Regions from separate parts of the Streptomyces sp. NPDC085931 genome, predicted to be linked through region 3. Evidence: riboswitches for the same ligand, from Rfam matches in the RefSeq annotation. Region 3 holds a riboswitch; each other region holds the start of a gene.
The links. A riboswitch is a leader RNA that binds a small molecule or an ion and turns the genes downstream of it on or off. The one in region 3 is predicted to bind cobalamin.

Region 1: another riboswitch for cobalamin. It lies ahead of ACIGAN_RS01435 ((2Fe-2S) ferredoxin domain-containing protein); the one in region 3 lies ahead of ACIGAN_RS15150 (energy-coupling factor ABC transporter permease).
Region 2: another riboswitch for cobalamin. It lies ahead of ACIGAN_RS24365 (ABC transporter substrate-binding protein); the one in region 3 lies ahead of ACIGAN_RS15150 (energy-coupling factor ABC transporter permease).

The regions. Positions count from the first base shown of each region.
Region 1 is NZ_JBITSK010000001.1:339,070-346,883, reverse strand. It holds gene ACIGAN_RS01460 (winged helix-turn-helix transcriptional regulator) at 1-430, shown strand, start outside; gene ACIGAN_RS01455 (hypothetical protein) at 478-1,269, opposite strand; gene ACIGAN_RS01450 (VWA domain-containing protein) at 1,269-2,534, opposite strand; gene ACIGAN_RS01445 (IucA/IucC family protein) at 2,579-4,072, opposite strand; gene ACIGAN_RS01440 (IucA/IucC family protein) at 4,173-5,705, shown strand; cobalamin riboswitch at 5,755-5,880, shown strand; gene ACIGAN_RS01435 ((2Fe-2S) ferredoxin domain-containing protein) at 5,943-6,341, shown strand; gene ACIGAN_RS01430 (iron ABC transporter permease) at 6,349-7,814, opposite strand, start outside.
Region 2 is NZ_JBITSK010000012.1:2,264-10,077, forward strand. It holds gene ACIGAN_RS24330 (DMT family transporter) at 1-382, opposite strand, end outside; gene ACIGAN_RS24335 (helix-turn-helix domain-containing protein) at 480-1,052, shown strand; gene ACIGAN_RS24340 (YbaK/EbsC family protein) at 1,096-1,653, shown strand; gene ACIGAN_RS24345 (cation diffusion facilitator family transporter) at 1,655-2,755, opposite strand; gene ACIGAN_RS24350 (ArsR/SmtB family transcription factor) at 2,818-3,177, shown strand; gene ACIGAN_RS24355 (4-hydroxybenzoate 3-monooxygenase) at 3,299-4,522, opposite strand; gene ACIGAN_RS24360 (CoA-binding protein) at 4,588-5,016, opposite strand; cobalamin riboswitch at 5,099-5,289, shown strand; gene ACIGAN_RS24365 (ABC transporter substrate-binding protein) at 5,360-6,379, shown strand; gene ACIGAN_RS24370 (FecCD family ABC transporter permease) at 6,376-7,428, shown strand; gene ACIGAN_RS24375 (ABC transporter ATP-binding protein) at 7,530-7,814, shown strand, end outside.
Region 3 is NZ_JBITSK010000006.1:390,982-398,795, forward strand. It holds gene ACIGAN_RS15130 (amidinotransferase) at 1-542, shown strand, start outside; gene ACIGAN_RS15135 (ATP-binding cassette domain-containing protein) at 530-1,417, opposite strand; gene cbiQ (cobalt ECF transporter T component CbiQ) at 1,414-2,163, opposite strand; gene ACIGAN_RS15145 (energy-coupling factor ABC transporter substrate-binding protein) at 2,170-2,538, opposite strand; gene ACIGAN_RS15150 (energy-coupling factor ABC transporter permease) at 2,535-3,230, opposite strand; cobalamin riboswitch at 3,260-3,445, opposite strand; gene ACIGAN_RS15155 (serine/threonine-protein kinase) at 3,524-5,050, opposite strand; gene ACIGAN_RS15160 (VOC family protein) at 5,314-6,111, opposite strand; gene ACIGAN_RS15165 (SDR family NAD(P)-dependent oxidoreductase) at 6,298-7,182, opposite strand; gene ACIGAN_RS15170 (hypothetical protein) at 7,356-7,814, shown strand, end outside.

The DNA of each region.
Region 1 (7,814 bases), on a different contig from region 3:
GGCGACCCGGCGCCGGCTCCCGCCGCCCGGCGCGGCGAACGTCTACGAACTCACCCCCAGGGGCCGTGAGTTGCTGCCGGTGCTGCAGGCGCTGGGGGAGTGGGGGCAGGGCGAACTCGGCGAGCGCAGGCCCACCGACGCCGTCCGGGCGCACTGGTTCGCGCTCCCCCTGCTGCGCCTGCTGGGCGGCGAGGGACTCGTCGAAGTCCGCTTGGAGGAGGGGCGGTTCCATGTGCACGCCGGTGCCGAGGAGGGCCCGGTGTACGGCGACGGGCCCGCCCCCGGGGAGCCCGACGCCCTGCTGACCCTGGACACGGCCACGTGCACGGCGCTCGGCCGGGGCGAGCTGGACCTGGTGCGGGCCGTGCGGGAGGGCCGGGTCGAGGTGACCGGCGAGGGCGCCCTGGCGAAGGCACTGCGCGAGGGATGAGAGAAGGCCCGCACCGGGCGGGCCTTCTCCAGGGGCGTCGGACCGGGTCAGGCACCCGGCGGGACGCGGGCCGGGCGGCCCGAGCCACGGGTCAGGGCGTATCCGGCGACCCCCGCCAGCGCGGCCAGCGCGCCGCCCAGGGCGGTCCACACCCACCGGTCCGACCACCAGCCGGACGTCCAGCCGTCCTCGGGTGCGAGCCCGGCCGGCACCGCCGCGTCCTCCCGATCCTCCTCGGTCTTCGCCGCGGTCCCCGGCACCAGCGGCTCGGCCAGGGAGCCGTCCACCGCCGCCGCGCCGCCGGCGTCCTCGGACTCGACCCGGACCCGGGTCTCGACCGGGAGACCGAGGTCGGAGGTGGCGGCCCCGGTGACGGTCAGCCGCACGTAGTACGTGCCGGGCAGCGGGTCGTTCGCCCACGGCTCCGACCAGGCGCGGACCGTGCGCAGGGCGCAGGCCAGTTCCACCGAGGCCGCGTCCGCCGCCGCGGTGCGGGTCTGGGCGCCGTACCGGCAGGCCTGGCGGCGGCGCAGCCCGTCGTAGACGTCGACCTGCCAGGTCTGGGAGGCATGGGTGTCCGGCAGCCGCACCGTGGCCCGGACCGTGGGGCGCTGCCCGGTGTCCGCGGGGAACGACCAGTACAGGTAGTCGCCGGTGGAGCCGCCGGCCGTGGCCTCCTGCCCGGGCTCGATCCCCGTCGCGGTGCGGAACGAGGTGCCCGCCCGCGTGGGGCCCGCCGAGCCGTCCCGCGCCGGACCCGGCGAGGCGTCGGCGGCGGCCGGGGCGGCCGCCAGGCCCAGGGTCAGCAACGCGGCGCCGAACGCGCGTACCACTCGCATCAGTTGGTCCTCCAGACGGCGACCCGCCAGCGCGACAGCCAGCCCCAGACGAGACCGGCCAGGAAACCGGTCAGGATCAGCACACCCAGCAGCCACCAGCCGCGGCCCAGACCGAAGGCGGCCACGTCGGACGCCTCGCCGGGACCGTCCACCACGTCGACGGTCAGCTCCAGCGGCAGACCGGGCGTGGTCTTCACGCCGGAGGCCGCCGAGAAGGAGTGCGAGACCGCCAGGCAGACCGCCTCGGCGGGAGCGCCTTCCTCGTCGCCCCCGGCCTTCGGATAGCGCAGACCCGTCGAGATCACATCCGTACGGCCGGTGCCCGCCGCCTCGCCGCGCACGATCTCCCGGCCCTTGAGCGTGACGGCCCGCAGCAGCACGCCGTAGCCGGGGTTCACGGCCCGGTCGGCCGCCACGCTCACCGACGCGCGCAGCTCCTTGCCCGGCGGGAGGTCCACCCGGTACCAGCGCTGCTGCCCGAACCCCTCCCGGTCGGTGTACAGGCCCGGCTTCAGGGCCGGAGCCCCGGCGCACCGGTCCGCGCCCTCGGCCGGCACCGGCGTCACCACCGGGTCGGCCGCCCGGTCCACCAACTCGTTCACCCGGTCGGTGAGTTCGTCCTGGTGCCGCACCGAGGTGTAGGTGCCGCCGGTGGCCTCGGCGATGCAGCTCAGCTGCCGGCTCAGCTTCGCCGTCGGCACCAGGCCGAGCGTGTCGATGGTCAGGCCGATGCCCTTGGCGGCGATCTCGCGGGCGACCTCGCACGGGTCGAGCGGGGCGCAGGTGTCCTCTCCGTCGCTGATCAGCACGATGCGCTTGGAGCCGTCACCGCCGTCCAGGTCACCGGCCGCCTTCAGCAGGGCCGGTCCGATCGGCGTCCAGCCGGTCGGGGCGAGGGTGGCGACGGCCGCCTTCGCCTCGGTGCGGTCGAGCGGCCCGACCGGGTAGAGCTGCGCGGTGTCCTTGCAGCCGGTTCGGCGGTCGTCGCCGGGGTAGTTCGCGCCGAGGGTGCGGATACCGAGCTCGACCTCCTCGGGCGTCGCGTCCAGCACGTCGCTGAACGCCTGCTTCGCGGCGGCCATCCGCGACTGTCCGTCGATGTCCCGGGCCCGCATCGAGCCGCTCACATCGAGGACGAGGTCGACCTTGGGGGCGTCCCGGCCCGTGGGTTCACCGGCGGCCGCCCCGGCCGGGAGGGCGATCCCGGCGGTCAGGGCGGCGAGCAGGGCACAGGCGCCCGCCGCCAGCCGTGTACGTGTGATCATCGGCGGATCCTATTGATCACTCGGGCCGTCCTCCAAAACGGCCCTCAGCGCAGCGGATTGGGCAGCTCCGCCCACTGGTCCCCGGGCGTGCGCGGCGAGAGCCGCATCAGCGTCAGCGCCTTCGTGGGCAGGGGCTCAGCCCGCAGGGCCGCGACGTCCGCGGTGTCCGGCAGGTCCCCCAGGGCCGCCTCCAGTGCCGCCGCGAGCGCCTCGTACGACCCGGCCGTCCCGGCCAGCGCGCCCGCCACCAGGGAACCGAACAGCTTGCGGCGCAGGGTGCGTTCGTCGTCCGTGACCATGCGGGCGGGCAGCTCGGGCACCGCGATGCCGTGCCGGGCGAGACGGGCCGGACTCACGCGGATGTCGGCCAGATCGCGGTAGACCAGCCGCAGCGGCTCGCCCGCCGCCGAGAGGACGACCAGGAGGTTCTGGCCGTGCGCCTCGAGGGCCACGCCCAGTTCCAGCAGCCGCAGCCCGACCGTGAGGGCGAGACGGGCGAACCCGGCCAGCCAGGCGGCGGACCGGGGCAGTTCGGTGGTGGCGAGCGCGGCCACCGGCAGCACCCGCTCACCGCCGCCCGCGTACACCTGCGGCGACTGACGCAGCACGGCCGCGAAGTCGGGCGAGCCGGCCGCCGCCGCGCCCAGGGTGCGGGTGACGTGCAGCAGCCCGTCCGTGCGCGCGGCCGGGAGCGCGGCGAAGTCCGACAGCAGCGCGGAGGCGGCGACCGAAGGCAGCGAGATGTCCCGCACCGAGGACGTCAGCCGGGCGCTCAGCGAGGTCTTCACATGCGGCCCGCCGGGCAGGGCGAGCGTCCGCAGGGACATCAGCGGATGCGCCGGACGGCTCACCTCGCACGACCGCTTCAGCACGTGCGCCGCCTGCCAGGGGTGCACCGGCAGCAGCACGCGCCCCCCGTCCCGCAGGTCCTCCGGCCACCCACCGGTGACCAGGCACTCCTCCTCCGGCACCGGCACCAGCCCCAGCTCCACCACCGGCCGGTGCTCCGGCCCGTAGGCCAGCTGTTCGGCGACCGAGAAACCGGGCCGGGAGCGGCAGGTCGGGTGGAACGGGTGCCCGTCGACGATCCGCTGCTCCCACTCCCAGTCCCGCCGCGGCCACGCCCGGCGGTCCTCCTCCTGCCCCGCCCTGGACAGCGCCAGCGAGGCGACGCTGTGCCCGAGTTCGGCCGCGAAGGAGGCCGAGTGCGGCACGCCCAGGCCGGTCATCAGCCGTGCCGGATCGGCGTACTCCGTCCCGTCGAGCCGCACGGCCGTGACATACGCCCCGGTCGCGTACGGATCGGGCAGCGGACCGTGCAGCCGGCGGCCGTCGGCGAGGGACAGGGCCAGCCCGTCCCGGCCCCGCTCCACGCCGGTCACCCAGGGCAGTGGATCATGGGTCAGGCCACGCCACAGGCGGGACAGCACGGCCGCCCGGGCGCCGGGCAGTTCGGCCTCGTAGCGCGGCAGGAGTCCGGGCCGGACGACGGACAGCTCGTCGGCGACCTCGGTCTCGGCGCTGGGGGGACGGTGCACGGGCGGACTCCTCGGGTACGAATAGGGCGTCACAGCGGAATGGCGACGACCGACATACTGATCATCTCCGCCCGGAACGCTGGAAGGACCGTAGGGACGAGTGGAACGCGTGGACCTCATGCCCCCGCCCGCCGACGACGACTCGGCCCACGGTGACGACCCGGCCATCGGCTCTCTCGCCGACGCGTACGCCGCCGTGCCCCTGCTCAACTGCCTGCTGCGCGAGGTCGCCCGGCCGGTGCGCGAGGAGGACGGACACCGCGTCCACCACCTGCCCGGAGCGGACCGCCTGCTGCGCGTGCGCGGCACCCGGCGGCCCGCCGAGCCCGAGATCGAGGCGGCGGGCACCTGGCGGCGCCTCGGCCACGCCGAGCTGGTCGGCCTGGTCGCCGCGGAACTGCGCCGGCGCACCGGCGTGGACAATCCCGGCCTGCCCGCCGAGATGACCGACAGCCGGGACGTGATCGCCGCGCTGCTCGCCGCCCGCGCCGGGGCCACCCCGCCCGAGGACCTCTACCGGCGGTCCGAGCAGTGCCTGCTCACCGGCCACACGCACCACCCCGCCCCCAAGGCCCGCGGCGGCGGCCCCGCCGCGGCCTGGCTGCCGTACGCGCCCGAGGCGTACGCCCGCTTCCCGCTGGTCCTGCTCGGCCTGCGCGAGGACACCGTCGTGGAGGACGGCGACACTACGGCGCTCGACGCCCTCGGCACGGCACCGCCCGGCTACCGGCTGCTCCCGGCCCACCCCTGGCAGCTCGACCTGGCCGCCCGGGAGCTGGCCCCCGCCTTCGCGGACGGCAGACTCCTCCGGCTCGGCACCACGGCCTTCGACACCTGGCCGACGGCCGCGATCCGCACCGTCTACGCCCCCGAGCGGGACCTGTTTTTGAAGTTCAGCCTGGACGTGCGCATCACCAACGACATCCGCCGGCTCTGGCGCCACGACCTGCTCGCCCTGCGCCGGACCGACTCCGCCACGAGCGCGGCCTTCGCGGCGTACGACGGCCCGCCCGGCTGGCTCGGCGACCGCGGGTACCGCACCGCCGGCTTCTCTTTCGAGGCCCTCGCCGTCCTGGTCCGCGACGGCTTCACCGGCCGCCTCGTGCCCGGGGCGACCCCGCTGCTCGCGGCCGCCCTCGTCGAGGGCTTCGACGGCAACCCGCTCGACCGGGTCACCGACCCGGAGCCCTGGTGGGAGGCCTATCTGGCGCACGCCGTGCCCCCGGTCCTGGCGGCCTTCGCAGGCCACGGCGTCGTCGTCGAGGCCCATCTGCAGAACACGCTGGTCGCCGTGGACACGGCCGGCATGCCCGTGCAGGTGCTGTACCGGGACGCCGAGGGCGTCAAGCTGCTGCCGGACGTGGAGCGCGCGGCCGGCTGGGAACGGCTGGTGTACTGCCTGCTCGTCAACCACCTCACCGAGATCGCCGGTGCCCTCGCCGAACGCCGGCCCGGCTTCGACCCCTGGCCCGCCGTCCGCCGCGCACTCGCCCGGCACGACCTGCCGGAGATCCCGGCCTTGCTCGCCTCCCCGACCCTGCCCGCCAAGACGAACCTGCTGCTGCGCTGGACGGGCGCGGACGGCGCCGACGCCCGCTACCTGCCGCTGCCGAACCCGCTCAGGCGGTCCTGACCCCGGCGCGGCCCCGTGGAATGATGACCGGCGACAAGGGCGACGGCGGACGAGGAAGCCGGTGTGAATCCGGCGCGGTCCCGCCACTGTGATCGGCGAGCCGGTCCCGACAGGCCACTGCCCGCAAGCGGGTGGGAAGGCCGGGACCGGCGGCGACCCGAGAGCCAGGAGACTCACGCGGTCGCCTCCTCCACGGACCACCGGGGCGGATCTCCCCGGAGAGAGGGCAGGTGCGGCATGCCCGCGACGCCGGCCGGCGAACCCCTGGACGACCCCCGCGGCGATGCCCCGCCCTGCCGGGTCGTCGTCTGCCGGGACTGCTGCTGCGGCAGCCCCAAGGTGAGAGGCGTCGACCACGCGGCCCAGACCGCGCGCCTGCGCGCGGCGGCGCCGGTGCGGATCTCCGACTGCCTCGACGTCTGCGACCAGGCCAACGTCGTCGTCGTGCAGCCGTCCGCCGCGGGCCGGGCCGCCGGCGCCCGCCCGGTCTGGCTCGGCCTGGTCAACGACCCGGCCGCCACCGAGGACGTCGTGGCCTGGGTGCGGGCCGGCGGCCCGGGCGTCGCCCCGCTGCCGGACATCCTCGGCCTGTACGTCTTCAGCCCGCGGGCGCGACGGGACGGCGACCGCGCCTGACACGGCCTCAGGCCGCCCGCCGGCTCCGGACCAGCAGCCACAGGAAGTACGGCGTGCCGATCACGGCCGTCATCAGACCGGCGCCCAGCTGGGCCGGGGCGATCACGGTCCGGCCCAGCAGGTCGGCCGTGCCGACGAGCGCGGCGCCGAGCAGCACGGCCACCGGCACCACCCGGACGTGCCGCCGGCCCACCAGGGCCCGGGCCGCGTGCGGCGCGACGAGGCCCACGAAGCCGATGGTGCCGGCCGAGGCCACGGCGGTCGCCGCCAGCAGCACGCCCACCACCAGGAAGCCGAGCCGGGCCCGGGGCAGTGCGAGCCCGAGCAGACGCGGGGTGTCCCCGTCCAGCGAGACGAGGTCCAGCTCGGTGCGCCGGGCGACCGCGACGGCCACCCCCAGGGCCAGCACGAGCGCCACGGGCACCACGTCCGCCGTGGTGCGCCCGTACGTCGAACCGGACAGCCAGGTCAGCGCCTTGGTGGCGTTGAACGGGTCGGTCAGCACGATGAGCAGGCTGATCAGGGCCGTCGACCCGGCCGCCACGCCGATGCCGACGAGGACCAGCCGGCTCTGCTGGTAGCCGCCCCGGGCGGCGAGCCCGAAGACGAGGGCGGAGGCCAGGGCCGCACCCGCGAAGGCGGCCCCCGCGACACCCCAGGAACCGGCGGCGGGCACGGTGGTCACCAGCAGCACGGCACCGAGCGCGGCGCCGCCGGAGACGCCCAGCACCCCGGGCTCCGCCAGCGGGTTGCGGGTCACGGCCTGCACCAGCGTGCCGGCCAGGGCGAGCGCGGCACCCGCGCAGAGGGCGGCGAGCACCCGCGGCACCCGGGTGTCCAGGACGAAGGAGACGGTCCGGCCGGCCCGGCCCTGCGCCCAGTTGGCGACGTCGCCGAGCAGGAGCTTGGTGTCGCCCAGCAGGACACCGGCGAGGGCGACGGCCACCACCGCGGCGGCCAGGGTCCCCACCGTGACCAGGAACGCCGTCCGGCCGGGGATGCGCAGCCGGTCCGGTGGCTCCACCCCGGCGGTGTCCCGCAGCCGCAGGGCCGTCGCCACCAGGAACACGGCCCCGACCAGGCTGGTGACGATGCCGGTGGGCACACCCACCGCCGTGTCCGCCGGGATCAGGGACCGCAGCAGCACGTCCGAGCCGAGCACCAGCGCCGCCCCGGCCAGCCCGGCCGCGGGCAGCGCCGCCCGCGCGCGGGTGAAGCCCCGGAACCGGCGGGCCAGCGGACGGACCAGGGCGGGCGCGCAGAGCCCGACGTAGCCGAGCGGACCGGCGAGCGTGACGGCCGCCGCGGACAGCAGCGCCGCCAGCACCACCACCGTGACGCGGGTGGCGTGCACCGGCACGCCGAGACCGCGCGCGGCGTCGTCGCCGAGGGCGAGCGCGTCGACCCGGCGGGCGACCAGCAGCAGCCCGGCGAGCCCCACCAGGGCGACGGGCAGCATCTGCAGGACACCGT
Region 2 (7,814 bases), on a different contig from region 3:
AGACCCCGGCGACGGCGACCAGGATGCCGACGAACTGCAGCAGCCCGGGTCGTTCGCCCAGGACCAGACCCACTCCGACGGGCACCGCCACGCCGATCGAGCCGAGGGGCGAGACCACGCCCATGGGGCCCAGCGCGAGCGCCTTGTAGAAGGCCAGCATGGCCACCGGCCCGACGAGACCGGCCGCAACGGCGAACCACAGCTGCGGGCCCGTCTCGCTCCAGCCGCCGGTCGCCACGACGACCGCGCCCAGCACGGCCACCGCGATCGACTGCGAGACGACGACCACGGTCAGCGCCGGGACGCGCCGGGTCAGCAGCCCGCCGCCGAAGTCGGCCAGGCCCCACAGCACGCTGGTGGCCAGGGCGAAGAGCGCTGTCATGGGACTCGGGCCTCGCAGTACAGTTCAGTGAACGATCAGGTCAACCACACCACAGTGCATCCTGTTGCACTGTGTCATACAGAATATTGGACGGAATGTGTCGGACCTCGACCTGCTGACCCAGTCCCTGGCGCGCAGCGTCAAGCACTGGCGCGCGGTGCGCGGCTTCACCCTGGACGTGCTCGCCGCCCGCGCGGGCGTCAGCCGCGGCATGCTCATCCAGATCGAGCAGGCCCGCACCAACCCCAGCCTGGGCACCGTCGTCAAGATCGGCGACGCGCTCGGCGTCAGCATCACCACCCTGCTGGAACACGAGCAGGGCCCGAACGTCCGCGTCGTCCCCGCCGAGCAGGCCGTGCGGCTGTGGCACACCGACGCCGGCAGCTACAACCGGCTGCTCGCCGGCACCGAGGCGCCCGGCCCGCTGGAGATGTGGGACTGGCGGCTCATGCCCGGCGAGAGCAGCCCGTCCGACCCGCACCCCGCCGGCACGACCGAACTGCTGCACGTCACGACGGGCGAGCTGACGCTCACCGTCGACGGGGTCGAGCACCGCGTCCCCGCGGGCGCGACCGTCCACTTCGAGGCCAACGTCCCCCACACGTACGGCAACACCGGCGAGGTGCCGATGGAGATGGTCATGGCCGTCTCGGTGCCGCCCGTGCCCTGAGACACCCGGGCCGGAAGCGGGCGCGAGTTGTTAGCGTGCGGCCATGCGCGCACCCATCGGACACTTCGACGACGCCCGGCCCGCCCCCGACTGCCTCGACCAGCTCACCGGCCCCGTCGCCGAGGCCGTTCGCCACTGGCGGGGCGGCGTCCCGGCCGAGCGGATCCTCTACGTGGACACCGAGCCCGAATGGGCCGACACGGCCACCTTCGTGGAGCACTACGGCCGGGAGCTGCTGGAGAGGTCGGCGAACTGCGTGGTGGTCACCGGCAAGCGCGGCGGCGAGGCCACCCGCGCCGCCTGTGTCGTGCTGTCCACCACCCGGGTCGACGTGAACAACACCGTGCGCCGCCGGCTCGGCGCCCGCAAGGCCTCCTTCGCCCCGATGGACACGGCCACCGGCGAGACCGGCATGGAGTACGGCGGCATCACCCCGCTGGGCCTGCCGGCGGGCTGGCCCGTACTGGTGGACGCCGCCGTCGTCGACCTGCCGTACGTGTTGGTCGGCAGCGGCCGGCGGCGGGGCAAGCTCCTGGTGCCGGGCAAGGCGTTCGCGGAGCTGCCGGGCGCCGAGGTCGTGGAGGGGCTCGGAGTGGCCTGACCTACGCCGCCGTGTGGTGCGCCAGCGGCAGATGTGGGTCGCTCTCGCCGGGGACCGGCTCCGGGTCCGCGTGCACCAGGGCCGCGGTCAGGCGGGGCACCGCGTGCAGCAGCGCGTGCTCGGCGTCGACGGCGATCCGGTGGGCCTCGCGCACCGTGACGTCCCCGTCCACCACGACCGCCACCTCGGCGCGCAGCCGGTGGCCGATCCAGCGCAGCCGCAGCTCACCCACCCCGCGCACGCCGGGAACCTCGGCCAGCGCCCGCTCGGCCCGGTCGACCAGGGCCGGGTCGACGGCGTCCAGCACCCGCCGGAACACCTCCCGGGCCGCGTCCCGCAGGACCAGCGCGATCGCCGCCGTGATGGCCAGGCCGACGACCGGGTCGGCCAGGTGCAGGCCCAGGGCCGAGCCGCCGGCCCCCAGCAGCACGGCCAGGGACGTGAAGCCGTCCGTGCGGGCGTGCAGTCCGTCGGCGACCAGCGCCGCCGAACCGATCGCACGGCCCACGCGGATGCGGTAGCGGGCCACCCACTCGTTGCCCGCGAAGCCCACCAGCGCGGCCACGGCGACCGCCGGGACGTGCTCCACCGGGCGCGGGTCGAGCAGCCGGTCGACCGCGGTCCAGCCGGCGAAGACCGCCGACGCCGCGATCGTCAGCACGATCACCAGGCCTGCCAGGTCCTCGGCCCGGCCGTAGCCGTAGGTGAAGCGGCGCGTGGCCGCCCGCCGCCCCAGCACGAAGGCGATGCCGAGCGGCACGGCGGTCAGCGCGTCCGCGGTGTTGTGCACCGTGTCCCCGAGCAGCGCCACCGAACCGGAGGCGGCCACCACGAACGCCTGGGCCAGCGCCGTCGCGCCGAGCACCGCGAGCGAGACCCACAGCGCCCGCATGCCGCGCGCGGAGGACTCCAGCGCGGAGTCGACCTTGTCGGCCGTCTCGTGGGAGTGCGGGGTGAGCAGGTGCGCCAGGCGGTGGCGCAGGCCGTGCCGGCCGTCGCGCGCACGGCCGTGGACGTGGACGTGGACGTGGGCGTGTGCGTGGGCGTGCCCGTGGTCGTGGGGGCGGCTGTGCGGGTGGGAGTGCTCGTGCCGGTCGCTCACGGGGGTTCCCTTCCGGTGCGGGCGAGTGGACGCGCACGCGTCCTCGGCGCCATTATGTGCGTATGAGCGCACGCATGCACCTGTCATCTGCGCACCATGCGCATCAGCGCAGCCCCGGCGAGGAGCAGTTCGCGCTGGCCGCCGAACGGCTGGCGCTGCTCGGGGACCGGACCCGGCTCGCCCTGCTGCACGTGCTGAGCGGGGGAGAGGCCGATGTCACGACGCTCACCGAGGCGTGCGGGGCGGCCCGCCCGGCCGTCAGCCAGCACCTGGCCCGACTGCGCCTGGCCGGCCTGGTGAACACCCGCAAGGAGGGCCGCCGGGTCGTCTACTCACTCCGCGACGGCCATCTGCGCCGGCTCGTGGACGAGGCGCTGAACGTGGCGGACCACCGGATCGCCGACCGTCCCCCGCACGACTGAGTCAGGACCGCGCGGCGCGTCGTAGGACTGAGTCAGGACCGCGCGGCCGTCGCACGACCGAGTCCATAGCGCGTGGCCGTCGCACGACCGAGTCAGTATCGTGCGGCCGTCGCACGACAAGTCAGTAGCGTGCGGCCGTCCCCAGGTACTGCTCGGCGAAGGCGGCCGCCGCCGCGGGCGAGGTGAACAGGCGGCGCAGCCGGGCCAGCGTGGTGCCCGCGCGGAACGGATCACCCGCCGCCGTGCCGTGGTACACCTCGGACAGCCACTGCGAGAACTCCTGGTAGTCCCACACGCGCCGCAGACAGGCCCGGGCATAGCCGGCCAGGCCGCCGCCCTCGCCCCGGGTCAGCCGGTCCACCAGCGCGTCACCCAGCAGGAAGGCGTCGTGCAGGGCGAGGTTCATGCCCTTGGCGGCGATGGGCGCGACCAGATGGGCCGCGTCACCGGCCAGGAAGAGCCGGCCGTGCACCATCGGCTCGACCACGTAGTCGTGCATGTCCAGCACACGCTTCTCGATCAGCCGCCCCTCCGTCAGCGGCGGCGCGCCGGACGCCCCGAGCCGCTCCCGGAGCTCCGCCCAGACCCGCTCGTGCGGCCAGTTCTCCGGGTCGTCGCCCGGCGGGCACTGCAGGTAGTAGCGGGTCACCTCCGGGCTGCGCGGCATCTGGCCGGCGAACCCGCGGGCGTGACAGCCGAACAGCACGCAGTCCGCGGACGGCGGGGCCTCGGCGAGCAGGGCCAGCCAGCCGATGCCGTAGTCGTGCCGGGCGATCCGGACCCGGTCCGGGGGCAGCGACGCCCGGGTCACCCCGCGCGCCCCGTCGCACCCGGCGACGAACTCCGTGCGCACGACCTGCCGTTCGCCCGTGTCCGGGCAGGCGTACGACACCGAGGGCCGGTCGGAGTCGAGGTCGTGCAACCGTACGTCCCGGACGCCGAAGACGATCCGGCCGCCGCGCACTTCGGCGTACTCGCGGACCAGGTCCGTCACCAGCAACGGCTGCGGGTAGACGAAGTGATGGCTGCCCGTCAGCTCGCCGTAGGAGAAGCGGTAGCGCTCCCCGTCGAAGCGGAACTCGCACGCGGTGTGCAGTTCCGCCCGGTCCAGCAGATTGCGGGCGAGGCCCCGCTTCTCCAGCCCCCGTACGGCCCACTCCTCGATGACCCCGGCCCGGGGCCGCTGTTCGATGAACTTGCGCGTCTCGGTCTCCAGGACCAGGCAGTCCACCCCGGCGGCCTGCAGGATGTTGCCGACGGTCAGACCGGCGGGGCCGGCGCCCACGATGACGACCGGAACGCGTTGCGGGGCGCCGGAGTCGGCAGGCGGCGGTGGCTGGGTCATGCCGCTCATTATGGAGGCCCCCGCCCGGGGACGGGCACGTTCGGGGCGCCCGTCCGGGGAGCGCCTCAGGAACCCTGCGCGCCGCCCCGGCCGAGCCGCGGGATCTCGATCGCCGGGCAGCGGTCCATCACCATCTCCAAGCCCGCGGCCCGGGTCCGCTCGAAAGCCGCCTCGTCGACGACGCCCAGCTGGAACCAGACGCCCTCGGCGCCCTTGGCGACCGCCTCGTCCGCGACGGCTCCGGCCAGCTCGCTGTTGACGAAGACGTCCACGACGTCCACGTCGAAGGGGATGTCCGCCAGGCTCGCGTACCCCTGCTCGCCGTGCACCGGCTCGGCCTTCGGATGCACCGGCACGACCCGCTTGCCGTAGCGCTGGAGCACGGCCGCGACGCCGTACGCCGCGCGCTGCCGGTTGGACGACAGGCCCACCACGGCCCAGGTGTCGCCGAGCTCGTCGAGAATCCTGCGGACCGTTGCGTCGTCGCCGTACACCGGCGGCCTCCTCGGAACGTCGTGGCTGAACTGCTGTCCGGGCAACGACGCGGGGCGCGCGCTGATTCCCCGCGAACCGCCGTGATAGCTTGCCGAGGCCAGTCGAACCCATGTACGTGGGTCAGGGAATCCGGTGGAAATCCGGAACTGACGCGCAGCGGTGAGGGGGACGGGCGGGGCCTCGGCCACTGGACTCCGGCACGGACGTCCGGGAAGGCGCTCCGCTCCGGGTGAACCCGAGTCCGAAGACCTGCTGGCGGCCCCCGCGGCCGGTGCGCGGCGGGGGAGCACCGTACGACCGGGCTCCGCGATCGGGCCCTCGACGACTGAGGACTGGTTCCCCGTGCCCCTCGCCCCACCCGCCCGTGCCGCCGTGCTGCTCGCGGCCGGCTCCCTGCTCCTGACCGGCTGCGGCGACGCCGAGCCCGCCCCAGCGAAGGCCGCCGCGGCCACCCTCGTCAACTGCGGCCACGAGGTGCGGGTCGGCGCCCCGCCCCGGCACGCCGTCTCCCTCGACCAGGGCAGCACCGAGATCCTGCTCCCCCTCGGCCTCGCCGACCGCCTCGCGGGCACGGCCACCTGGACCGACCCCGTGCTGAAGGGACTGGAGAAGGACAACGCGCGCGTGCCGCGCATCGCCGACGGCACCCCCTCCTTCGAGCGGGTCCTGGACGCGGACCCGGACTTCGTCACCGCCTCCTTCGTCTCCACCCTCGGCCAGGGCGGCGTCGCCACACGCGAGCAGTTCGAAAAGCTCGGCGTCCCGACCTACGTCTCCCCGTCCGACTGCGCCGGCAAGGACAACTCGGGCGGCGGTGACGGCGCCCGCGACAAGGCTCTCGGCATGGACGCGGTCTACGGGGAAGTGCGCGACCTCGCGGCCGTCTTCGGCGTGAAGGAGCGCGGCGACGAGCTCGTGGCCTCCCTCCGGCAGCGGATGGAGAAGGCCACCGCGGGGGTCGACGCCTCCGACGTGACCCTCCTGTACTGGTTCGCCAACTCCGAGTCGCCCTACATGGCGGGCTGTTGCGGGGCGCCCGGCATCATCACCCGCTCCCTCGGCGCGAGGAACGTCTTCGACGACACACACCAGGAGTGGCCGCAGATCAACTGGGAGACGGTCGCCGACCGCGACCCCGACGTCCTCGTCATCGGCGACCTGACCCGCACGTCGCAGACCGCCGAGTCGGCCGCGAAGAAGATCGCCTTCCTGGAGTCCAACCCGGCCACGAAGAACATGGACGCCGTCCGGCACAAGCGGTACGTGCTGCTCAGCGGCCAGGCCATGAACCCGACCATCCGCACGGTGGAGGGCGTGGAGCGCGTCGCCGCCGGGCTGCGCCGGTTCGGCCTGGTGAAGTGACCGCCCCGGGCCTTCCGGACGCCGGGGCCCGGTCCCGCCGCGGGGCCGGGCTCGCCCTGGGCGCGGCCGGGGCTGTCGCACTCGCCGCCTCCCTCGCGATCGCCATCACCATCGGCCCCGCCGACATCGGGGTCGGTGACGTGTGGTCCGTGGTGGCCGCCCATCTCGGCCTCGGCCATTCCGGCCTGACACCGATCCGGGACGGCATCGTCTGGCAGCTGCGGCTGCCGCGCACCCTGCTCGCCGCCGTCTGCGGAGCCGGACTCGCCGTGTGCGGGGCGGTGATGCAGTCGCTGCTGCGCAACCCGCTCGCCGACCCCTTCGTGCTCGGGGTCTCCTCGGGCGCCTCCACCGGCGCGGTCCTCGTCGTCGTGCTCGGCGCGGGCGGCGGTGCCGTCTCCGTCTCCGCGGGCGCCTTCATCGGGGCGCTGGTCTCCTTCGCGCTGGTCCTGCTGCTCAGCCACACCCTGGGCGGCAGCACCGACCGGGTGGTCCTCGCCGGGGTCGCCGCCATGCAGCTGTTCTCGGCGCTCACGTCCTTCGTGGTGATGACCTCCGCCGACGCCGAGACGACCCGGGGCGTGCTGTTCTGGCTCCTGGGCTCCCTCGGCGGCGTCGGCTGGACCGACGTGTGGCTGTGCCTGGCGGTGCTGGCCGTGGCCCTGGTGGTGTGCCTCGCCTACGCCCGTACCCTCGACGCCTTCGCCTTCGGCCAGGACGCGGCGGCCGCGCTCGGGGTGTCCGTGGCCCGCACCCGCCTGGTGCTGCTGTGCGTCACGGCCCTGCTCACGGCCGCGCTGGTCAGCTCGGCCGGCGCGATCGGCTTCGTCGGGCTGGTCCTGCCGCACGCCGCCCGGGCGCTGGCCGGGCCCGGGCACGCCCGGCTGCTGCCGGTCACGGCGCTGGCCGGTGCGGTGTTCCTGGTGTGGGTGGACACGCTGGCCCGGACCGTCCTGGATCCCCGGGAGGTGCCGGTGGGCGTGGTGACCTCGCTGATCGGGGTCCCGGCGTTCGTGGCCGTGCTGTACCGGACCCGGAGGACGCGGTGAGCGGGACGGGAGCGGGAGCGGGGGCCGCCGACCGCCGGGCCGGGCGCAGCGCGGGTGAGGCGCGGGGCGAAGGGCTCGAGCGGGCCGGGCTCCCTGACGGGGTGCCAGGTGAGAGGGCTGAGCGGGATGAGAGGGCTGAGCGGGCCGGCTGTCAGGGCGACGGGCTGCGGGCCGAGCGGGTCGGGCGTCGGACCGACGGACGCCTCATCCTCGACGGTGTCGTCCTCGCGCCGGAGCCCGGCTCCACCCTCGGCGTGCTCGGCCCCAACGGCTCCGGCAAGTCCACGCTCCTGCGGCTGCTGGCCGGACTGCTCGCCCCGACCGCGGGGGTCGTCACCCTCGACGGCACACCGCTGGGCGACCTGCCCCGCCGTACCGTGGCCCGC
Region 3 (7,814 bases):
CCGAGTTCGAGCCCGTCTTCGACGCGGCGGACTTCGTCCGGGCCGGGCGCGATCTGTTCGTGACGCGCAGCAACGTCACCAACGCGATGGGCATCGACTGGCTGCGCCGCCACCTCGGCCCCGAGTACCGCATCCACGAGATCCCCAGCCGCTGCCGTACGCCCATGCACATCGACACCACGTTCGTGCTGCTCGCCCCCGGCAAGGTGCTGATCAACCCCGAGTACATCGACCCCGACCACCTCCCCGACGTCCTCGACTCCTGGGACGTGCTGGTCGCGCCCGAACCGGACCCGATCGACGAGCGGCTGCTCAAGGTCACCTCGATGTGCGGCAAGTGGCTCAGCATGAACGTGCTCATGGTCGACGAGAAGCGGGTCATCGCCGAACGGCACCACACCGGCATGCTGCGCGCCCTGGAGCAGTGGGGCTTCGAGCCGATCCCCTGCGACCTGCTGCACTACGCACCCTTCGGCGGCTCGTTCCACTGCGCGACCCTGGACGTGCGGCGCCGCGGCACGCTCCAGTCCTACTTCGACTGACCGCGCCGGGACACCACGCCCGGGGCCCCGGCCGCCCCCGGCCGCCCGGTGGCCAGGGCGGCGAGTTCGGCGGGCGTGCGCGGCCCCGGGTCCGTGCCGGCCAGCAACCCCTGGGCGCGCAGCAGTTCGGCCGCGGCGGCGCCCCACGGCAGCCGCAGCCCCGCCGCGCGCAGCAGGTCCGTGCGGGCCAGCACCGTGGGCGCGGGGCCGGTGCGGACGCCGGACGGGGTGAGCAGCGCCGCGTCGTCGGCCCAGGCCAGCGCGAGATCCACGTCGTGGGTGGCCATCACCACCGTGGTGCCGGTGGCGCGGAGCCCGTCGAGCGTGGCGAGGAGCCGTTCCTGCCCGTCGGGGTCGAGTCCGGCCGTCGGCTCGTCGAGGATCAGGACCCGGGGCCGCATGGCGACCGCGCCCGCGATGGCCGTGCGCTTGCGCTGCCCGTAGGAGAGCAGGTGCGTGGGGCGGTCGGCCAGGGCGGTGATGTCCAGGGCGGCGAGCGCCTCCGCCACCCGCGCCCGCACCCGGGCGTGGTCCAGGCCGAGATTGAGCGGACCGAACGACACGTCCTGCTCGACCGAGGCGGCGAACAGCTGGTCGTCCGGGTCCTGCACCACCAGCTGCACGGTCGTGCGCAGCCGGGTCAGGCCCTTGCGGTCGTACGTCACCGGCTGCCCGTCGACCGTCAGCCGGCCCTCGTGCGGCCTCAGTCCGCCGCTCAGCAGGCGCATCAGGGTCGTCTTGCCGCTGCCGTTGCGGCCGAGCAGCGCCAGCGCGCGCCCCTCACGGATGTCGAAGTCGAGGCCGCTGAGCACGGGCGGGCCGTCCTCGTAGCCGAAGGACGCGCCGCGCAGGGCGACGAGGGCGGGCTCGCTCATGTCAGCGGCCTTTCCAGGACGAAGGTCAGGACGGTCAGCGCCACGAGCAGGGCACCACCGGCGGCCGTGAAGCGGGCGGAGACCCGGGCCTGCGGCACCAGCACGCGCAGGGTGCCGTCGTAGCCGCGCCCGGCGAGTCCGGCCTGCAGGCGGGCGGCACGGTCGAAGGCCCGCACGAACGCGGTGGCGCCCAGACCGGCCAGGGAGCGCCATTCCGCGGCCCGGCTGGTGTGGCCGAGCCGCGCGGCCTGGGCCTCCCGGACGCGGCGCACGGTGTCCAGCAGCAGGAAGCTCATCCGGTACGTCACCAGCGCCACGTCGACGACCGGCGCGGGCACCCCGGCCCGGACCAGCCGCGGCAGCAGATCGGACAGGGGGGTGGTGAAGGCGAACAGCAGCACGCCCAGGGAGGCCGCCGAGGTGCGCAGCAGCAACTCCCCGGCCCGCACGGGACCGTCACCGGCGAGGGAGACGAAACCGTCCGGGCCGCCGATCCGGACCAGCAGCGGGAGCGCGCCGGTGACGCAGAAGCCCAGCGGCACCCGGTAGGCCCGCCACAGCCGCCGGCCCGGCACGCCCGCCGGCCCCAGCAGCAGCGCCAGGGCCGTCACCAGCACCAGCGCCGCGCCCGGCCAGGGCGGCAGCGAGATCGCGAGCACGGTGAGACCGAGCCCGAGCACGGCCTTGTCCACGGGGTGGCGGCGGCGCCAGCGGCTGCTGTGCGCCGCCGCGTCGATCGGCAGCACCCGGGCTCAGTCCCGGCCGTCGGCGGGCTTCCCGGCCGCGCCGGCGGGCGCGCTCCCGGCTTCCCGCTCCAGCGCGCGCTGTTCGCCCTGGCGCCGTCCCCGGCGCAGGCCGAAGTAGTAGGCGAGGACACCGGCGCCGAGCGCGGCCTGGAGGGAGAACAGGGCCGACTCGATCTCCCCGGACGGCGGTTCGTACAGCGGGGAGAACCACGGCTCGTAGTCCGGCTCGATCTCGGTGATCGCGGTCTCGGCCTCGCCGTCGGCGCCCGCGAACGGCTCGTCCTTGTGGTCGCCGAGGCCGAGGGCCAGCGGCAGCACCGCCAGGGCGGCCACGACGAGCAGCAGCAGCAGGTTGATCCTCGTGTTCCGGCTCATCGCGCCACCGCCTCCGTCCGGGCCTCGCGCGCGCCGGACAGCACGCCCAGCCGGGACAGTTCACCCTTGCTGGACTGCACCAGCAGCCGCATCACGAGCACCGTCAGCAGCCCTTCGCTGACCGCGAGGGGGAGCTGGGTGACGGCGAAGATGGACCCGAACTTGCCGAGCGCGCCCAGGAATCCGCTGCCCGGGTCGGGGAAGGCGAGCGCCAGCTGCACGCTGGTGACGCAGTAGGTGGACAGGTCGGCGACGAACGCCCCGCAGAACACGGTCACCATGAGCGGCACGCCGTAGCGGCGCAGCAGCCGGTAGACGGCGTAGCCGGCCCAGGGCCCGACGATCGCCATGGAGAAGACGTTGGCGCCGAGCGTGGTGAGCCCGCCGTGCGCCAGCAGCAGCGCCTGGAACAGCAGGGTGATGGTGCCCAGCACCGCCATCACGGGCGGCCGGAACAGGATGGCCCCCAGACCGGTGCCCGTGGGGTGCGAGCAACTGCCGGTGACGGACGGCAGTTTCAGCGCCGACAGGACGAACGTGAAGGCACCGGAGGCTCCGAGGAGCAGGGTGCTCTCGGGGTGCTCGCGCACTTCACGGGTGAGTGACCGGACTCCGTGGACGACGAACGGCGCCGACGCGACGCCCCAGGCGGCCGCGTGCACCGGAGGCAGAAAACCCTCGGCTATGTGCATGGCTCAGCAGACCCTCTCCAGCACCTCGTGGATGGTTGACGCGCCTTGGCCGGTCTCCTGGCTGACGGGTACCACCGCCCGGACTCCGCCTTCCCGGGTCACGAGGACCCAGTGGCTGCCCGCGAGGGCCGGAGCCGGACTTCCCGATTCACAGTGGCGAGGGCCGCACCGGCATCACACCGGATTTCCCGTTCACCAAGGCGTGGTGACAATAAGGCCGCCGTAAGGGCGATGACAAGCCGCCCCAGGGGGCGCGCGAGGGGGCGCCCGCTCGCACACCGGCGCAGGCCCGCTCAGTCGTCTCCCTCGGCACCGTCGTCGTCCGCGTCCTCCCCGCCGTCCGCCGGGACCTGCGCAGGCCGCTGCCCCGGCTGCTCCACCTGTTCCACGCCGCCCGCGCCCGGCTCCCGTGCCGGGCTCGACGGGCCGGGCGTCGGCTCGGCCGGGCCCGGGGCGGCGGGCGCCTCGGGGGACGGGGTGACATCGCCCACGGTGCCGGCGGCCGGCGTCGCGCCGCTCCCCGCGGTGGACGTCACCGGTCCGGCGGAGGCCGCGGACCTCGGCTCCGCGGGGGCCGCCGGACTGCTCGCGGACGGGGAGGCGTCGGGTTCGGTGCCCTTCGTCGCGGTGTCCTCGGGCGCGAACCACACCATGCCGAGGTACATCGCCGCGAGGAACAGGGCCGCGGCGGCGGCCGTGACCGCCAGACGCGACCGGCCGTCCGAGCCGCCCCGCGCACGGTTGGCCGCCCCGCCCCGCGCCCGACTGCCCGTCCCGCCCAGGGCGCGGGTGCCCGGCCCGCCCTGCGGACCGCTGCCCGTCCCGCCGCGCGGCGCCGCGCGGCGGGCCCGCCCGCCCGGGGCGGTGCGCGACCCCGTGGGCAGCGCGTACGTGACCGGGGCGCCGGTCCCGGCCGGTGCGTGGGCCCCCGGGACCGGGGACGGCGCCGGGGAGGTCGCCGGGGACGCGGCCGCCGGCAGCGGCTCGGGCCGGCCCTGCCAGGCACCGCCGGCGAACCACTCGGCGGCCTGCTGGGCCGACGGCCGGTCCTCGGGCTGCTTGGCGAGCAGCCCCAGCAGGTAGTTCTCGAACGCCGGCGGCAGACCGGCGACGCCGAGCTCGCGGGGCGGCACGGGGGCGGCGTCGAGATGCTGGTGCAGGAGCGCGACGGCGGTGTCGGCCTCGAACGGCGGGCGGCCGCTGAGCAACTGGTAGAGCACGCAGCCCAGGGAGTACATGTCGGAGGCGGGGCCGGCCGGCTTGCCCAGGGCGCGCTCCGGCGCGAGGTAGAGGCCGGTGCCGACGATCTGCCCGGTCGCGGTGAGCGCGGCGCCGGGGTCGTCGAGGAAGCGGGCGATGCCGAAGTCGCCGATCTTCAGGGTGCCGTGGTGGTCCAGCAGGAGGTTGGCGGGCTTGATGTCGCGGTGCACGATGCCCTGCCCGTGCGCGGCGGCGAGCCCCGCGGCGGCCTGGGCGGCGAGGTCGGCCACCCGGCCGGCCGGGAGCGCGCCCGACGCGGCCAGCACCCCGGCGAGGCTGTCGCCCTCGACCAGCTCCATCACCAGGTACAGCCGGTTGTCGTACTCGCCGAAGTCGAGCACGCCGACCAGGTTCGGGTGGTTGAGACGCCCGGCGGTCTGGGCCTCCAGGCGGAACCGGGAGGCCGCCGTGGCGTCGGTGTCCTGGGGCAGCAGCAGCTTGACGGCCACCGCTCGGGCGAGCGTCTCGTCGTAGGCCCGCCAGACCTCCCCCATTCCACCGCGCCCGATCTCAACATCCAGCCGGTAGCGGCCCGCTAGCAGCACTCGTCCTCGTCTCATGCAGGTGGGAAGTTCGTTGCCGCGGCCCGAACTCCCCGTGGTCGCACGGGGATTGGTGGGGTGCCACAGCCGACCCAGGATACTGGCGCCGGATGATCATTGTGCTCAGCGGCGGTGACCACCCACGGTACGGCCCCTCAAGAGCCGGGGCGCGCGCGACGTATCCCTCCGCGCCGGCGCGGAGGCGCTGCGTGACCGCATCATCCGGGAAGCCACGCCGGACGACACATGTGCGCACGACAGGCAAGCGGCGCGCGGGCCCCTCACCCCTCGGCCGGGGTGAGCAGCACGAAGTCCGCGTTCGCCGGGTCCAGGCAGACGGCCAGGCGGCCCACGCCCTCCGCGTCCTCCGGCCCCATCTGCACGCTGCCGCCGTTCTCCTCGACCCTCGCCACGGCGGCGTCGCAGTCGTCCACGGCGAAGACGGGGTGCCAGTACGGCCGTCCGCCCGCGAGCGCGAGGGCCTCCCGGTCCACCTTCATCAGGCCGCCGTGCATGCGCTCCTCGGGGAGCCCCGCGGGGGTGATGAGGGTGTAGGTGCCTCCGCCGCCCGGCAGCGGCATGTCACCGAACTGCCAGCCGAAGAGGCCGCCGTAGAACTCCTTCGCGGCGGCGGCGTCACTCGTGTACAGCTCCGTCCACGACAGCGAACCCGGCTGGTCCACCAGTTCCAGGCCCGTGCTCGTCCCCGGCTGCCAGACGGCGAACTGGCCGCCCAGCGGGTCGCTGAACTGCGCCATCCGGCCCCACTCGTCGAGGTCCCTCGGCGCCACCCGCACCGTGCCGCCCGCCTGTTGCACGGCCTGGGCCGCCGCGTCCGCGTCGGTGACCTGGTAGTAGAGCATCCAGGCCGAGCGGGCGCCCTCCTCGGTGAGTCTGCCGAGGCCGGCGACGATCTTGCCGTCCTTGCGGAACATGCCGCCTTCGAAGTCCTCGCTCTCGCCCATGGACTCGTACTCCCATCCGAGCACGGCGCCGTAGAAGGCCGCGGCGGCCCGGACGTCCGGAGCGCCGAGGTCGAGCCAGCAGGGGGAACCGGGGGCGTACTCCGTGGTGATCATGGCGATGCTTCCCTTTCGCAGGTCCTGTGCCCAGCCTGACACCGGGCACCGGCCCGCGCCCGTCGGCGCATCCGCCGCGCGGGCGGCCGTGACGGCGGGCGGCCGTGACGGCCGGGCAGCCGTGTCGGCCGGGCAGCCGTGACGGCCGGGTAGCCGGTGACGGCCCGGCGGCCGCGGGAGCCTCGCCTAGTGGACGGACAGGCCGCCGTCCACGAAGAGGGAGTGCCCGGTGATGTAGGCCGACGCCGGGCTCGCCAGGAACACGGCCGCGCCCGCGAAGTCCTCGGCCAGGCCGTTGCGTCCGATGAGCGTGCGCGCGGCGAGGCCGGCCACCGTCTCCGGGTCCGACGACAGCCGTGCGTTGAGCGGCGTCATGACGAAACCGGGCACCAGGACGTTGCAGGTGACACCCCGCGGCGACCACGCCTCGGCCTGGGAGCGGGTCAGCGCCTCCAGCCCGCCCTTGGACGCGCCGTAGGCACCGCTGTGCACGAACGCCCGGTGCGCCTGCTGCGAGCTGATGTTCAGGATCCGCCCGTACCCGCGCTCCGCCATGCCGGGGCCGAAGCGCTGTCCGAGCAGGAAGGGAGCCTCCAGGTTGACGGCCATCGTGGCGTCCCAGACGTCCTCGGTGAGCTCGTCCAGATGCGGACGGAGGTTGATCCCGGCGCAGTTGACGAGGATGTCGGGCTCACCGAACGCCTCGACCGCCCGCTCGGCGGCCGTCCGCACGCCTTCGCGCGTGCCGAGGTCCGCACTGACCGGGGCCGCGCGGCAGCCCTCGGCGGTCAGTTCCCCGACCGTCGCCTTCAGGGCCGACTCCGTGCGGGCCACGACCACGACGCTCGCCCCGGCGTGCGCGAGGGCGCCGGCGATGGCCCGGCCGATGCCGGAGCTGCCGCCGGTCACCACCGCGACCCGGCCCTCCAGGGAGAACAGTGAAGAGAGGTAGTCCCGCGCGGGCCGGCCGATCCGCCGTGCCTGATCCGCCTGATCTGCCTGATCCGCCTGGTCCACCTGATCTGCCTGGTCCGCTTGCCGTGCCTGCTCCGCCGCCGGGTTCGTCGTCATGCCGAGCACCCTAAGCGGCCCGGCCGGGGGGCCGGGAACGTCGAGAAGCCGGGACGTCCGCGGCCGGGACCGTGCTGTGACATGGTTCACACGGGGTCGGTTGAGTGCCCGGCCCCGTCGATGTCCGTACTCAGGGGTGTTCACGCGGGGCCGGAGTGCGAGGATGAGGCGCCATGACGGCTGGGTGGGGAGTGCGCGCGATGCGGGCCGCGGTGTTCGCGGCCGTCTGCGTCGTGCTCGCCGCCCTGGGCCACGTCATGATGTCCGGCGATCACGTACCCGTACCGGTCCTGCTGGCCGGCTGGGCCGTGACCGGGGCCGCGGGCTGGTGCCTGGCCGGACGTGAGCGCGGGCTCGGGCTCGTCGTCGCGATCGCCGTGGTGGTGCAGACGGCACTGCACTCGGCCTTCTCGCTGGCGCCCGGGACAGCGGCCCCGACTCCGGCGGCGCCCGGCACGAGTTCCCTGCACTCCCTGCCGGCGACCATGCCGATGCCCCTGCACACGGGCATGGGGCACGCGGGGCACATGGAGCACGCCGCCGGCGGTGACTCCTCCCTCGGCATGCTCGCCGCCCATCTGCTGGCCGCCCTGCTCTGCGGGCTGTGGCTGGGCCACGGGGAGCGCGCCGTC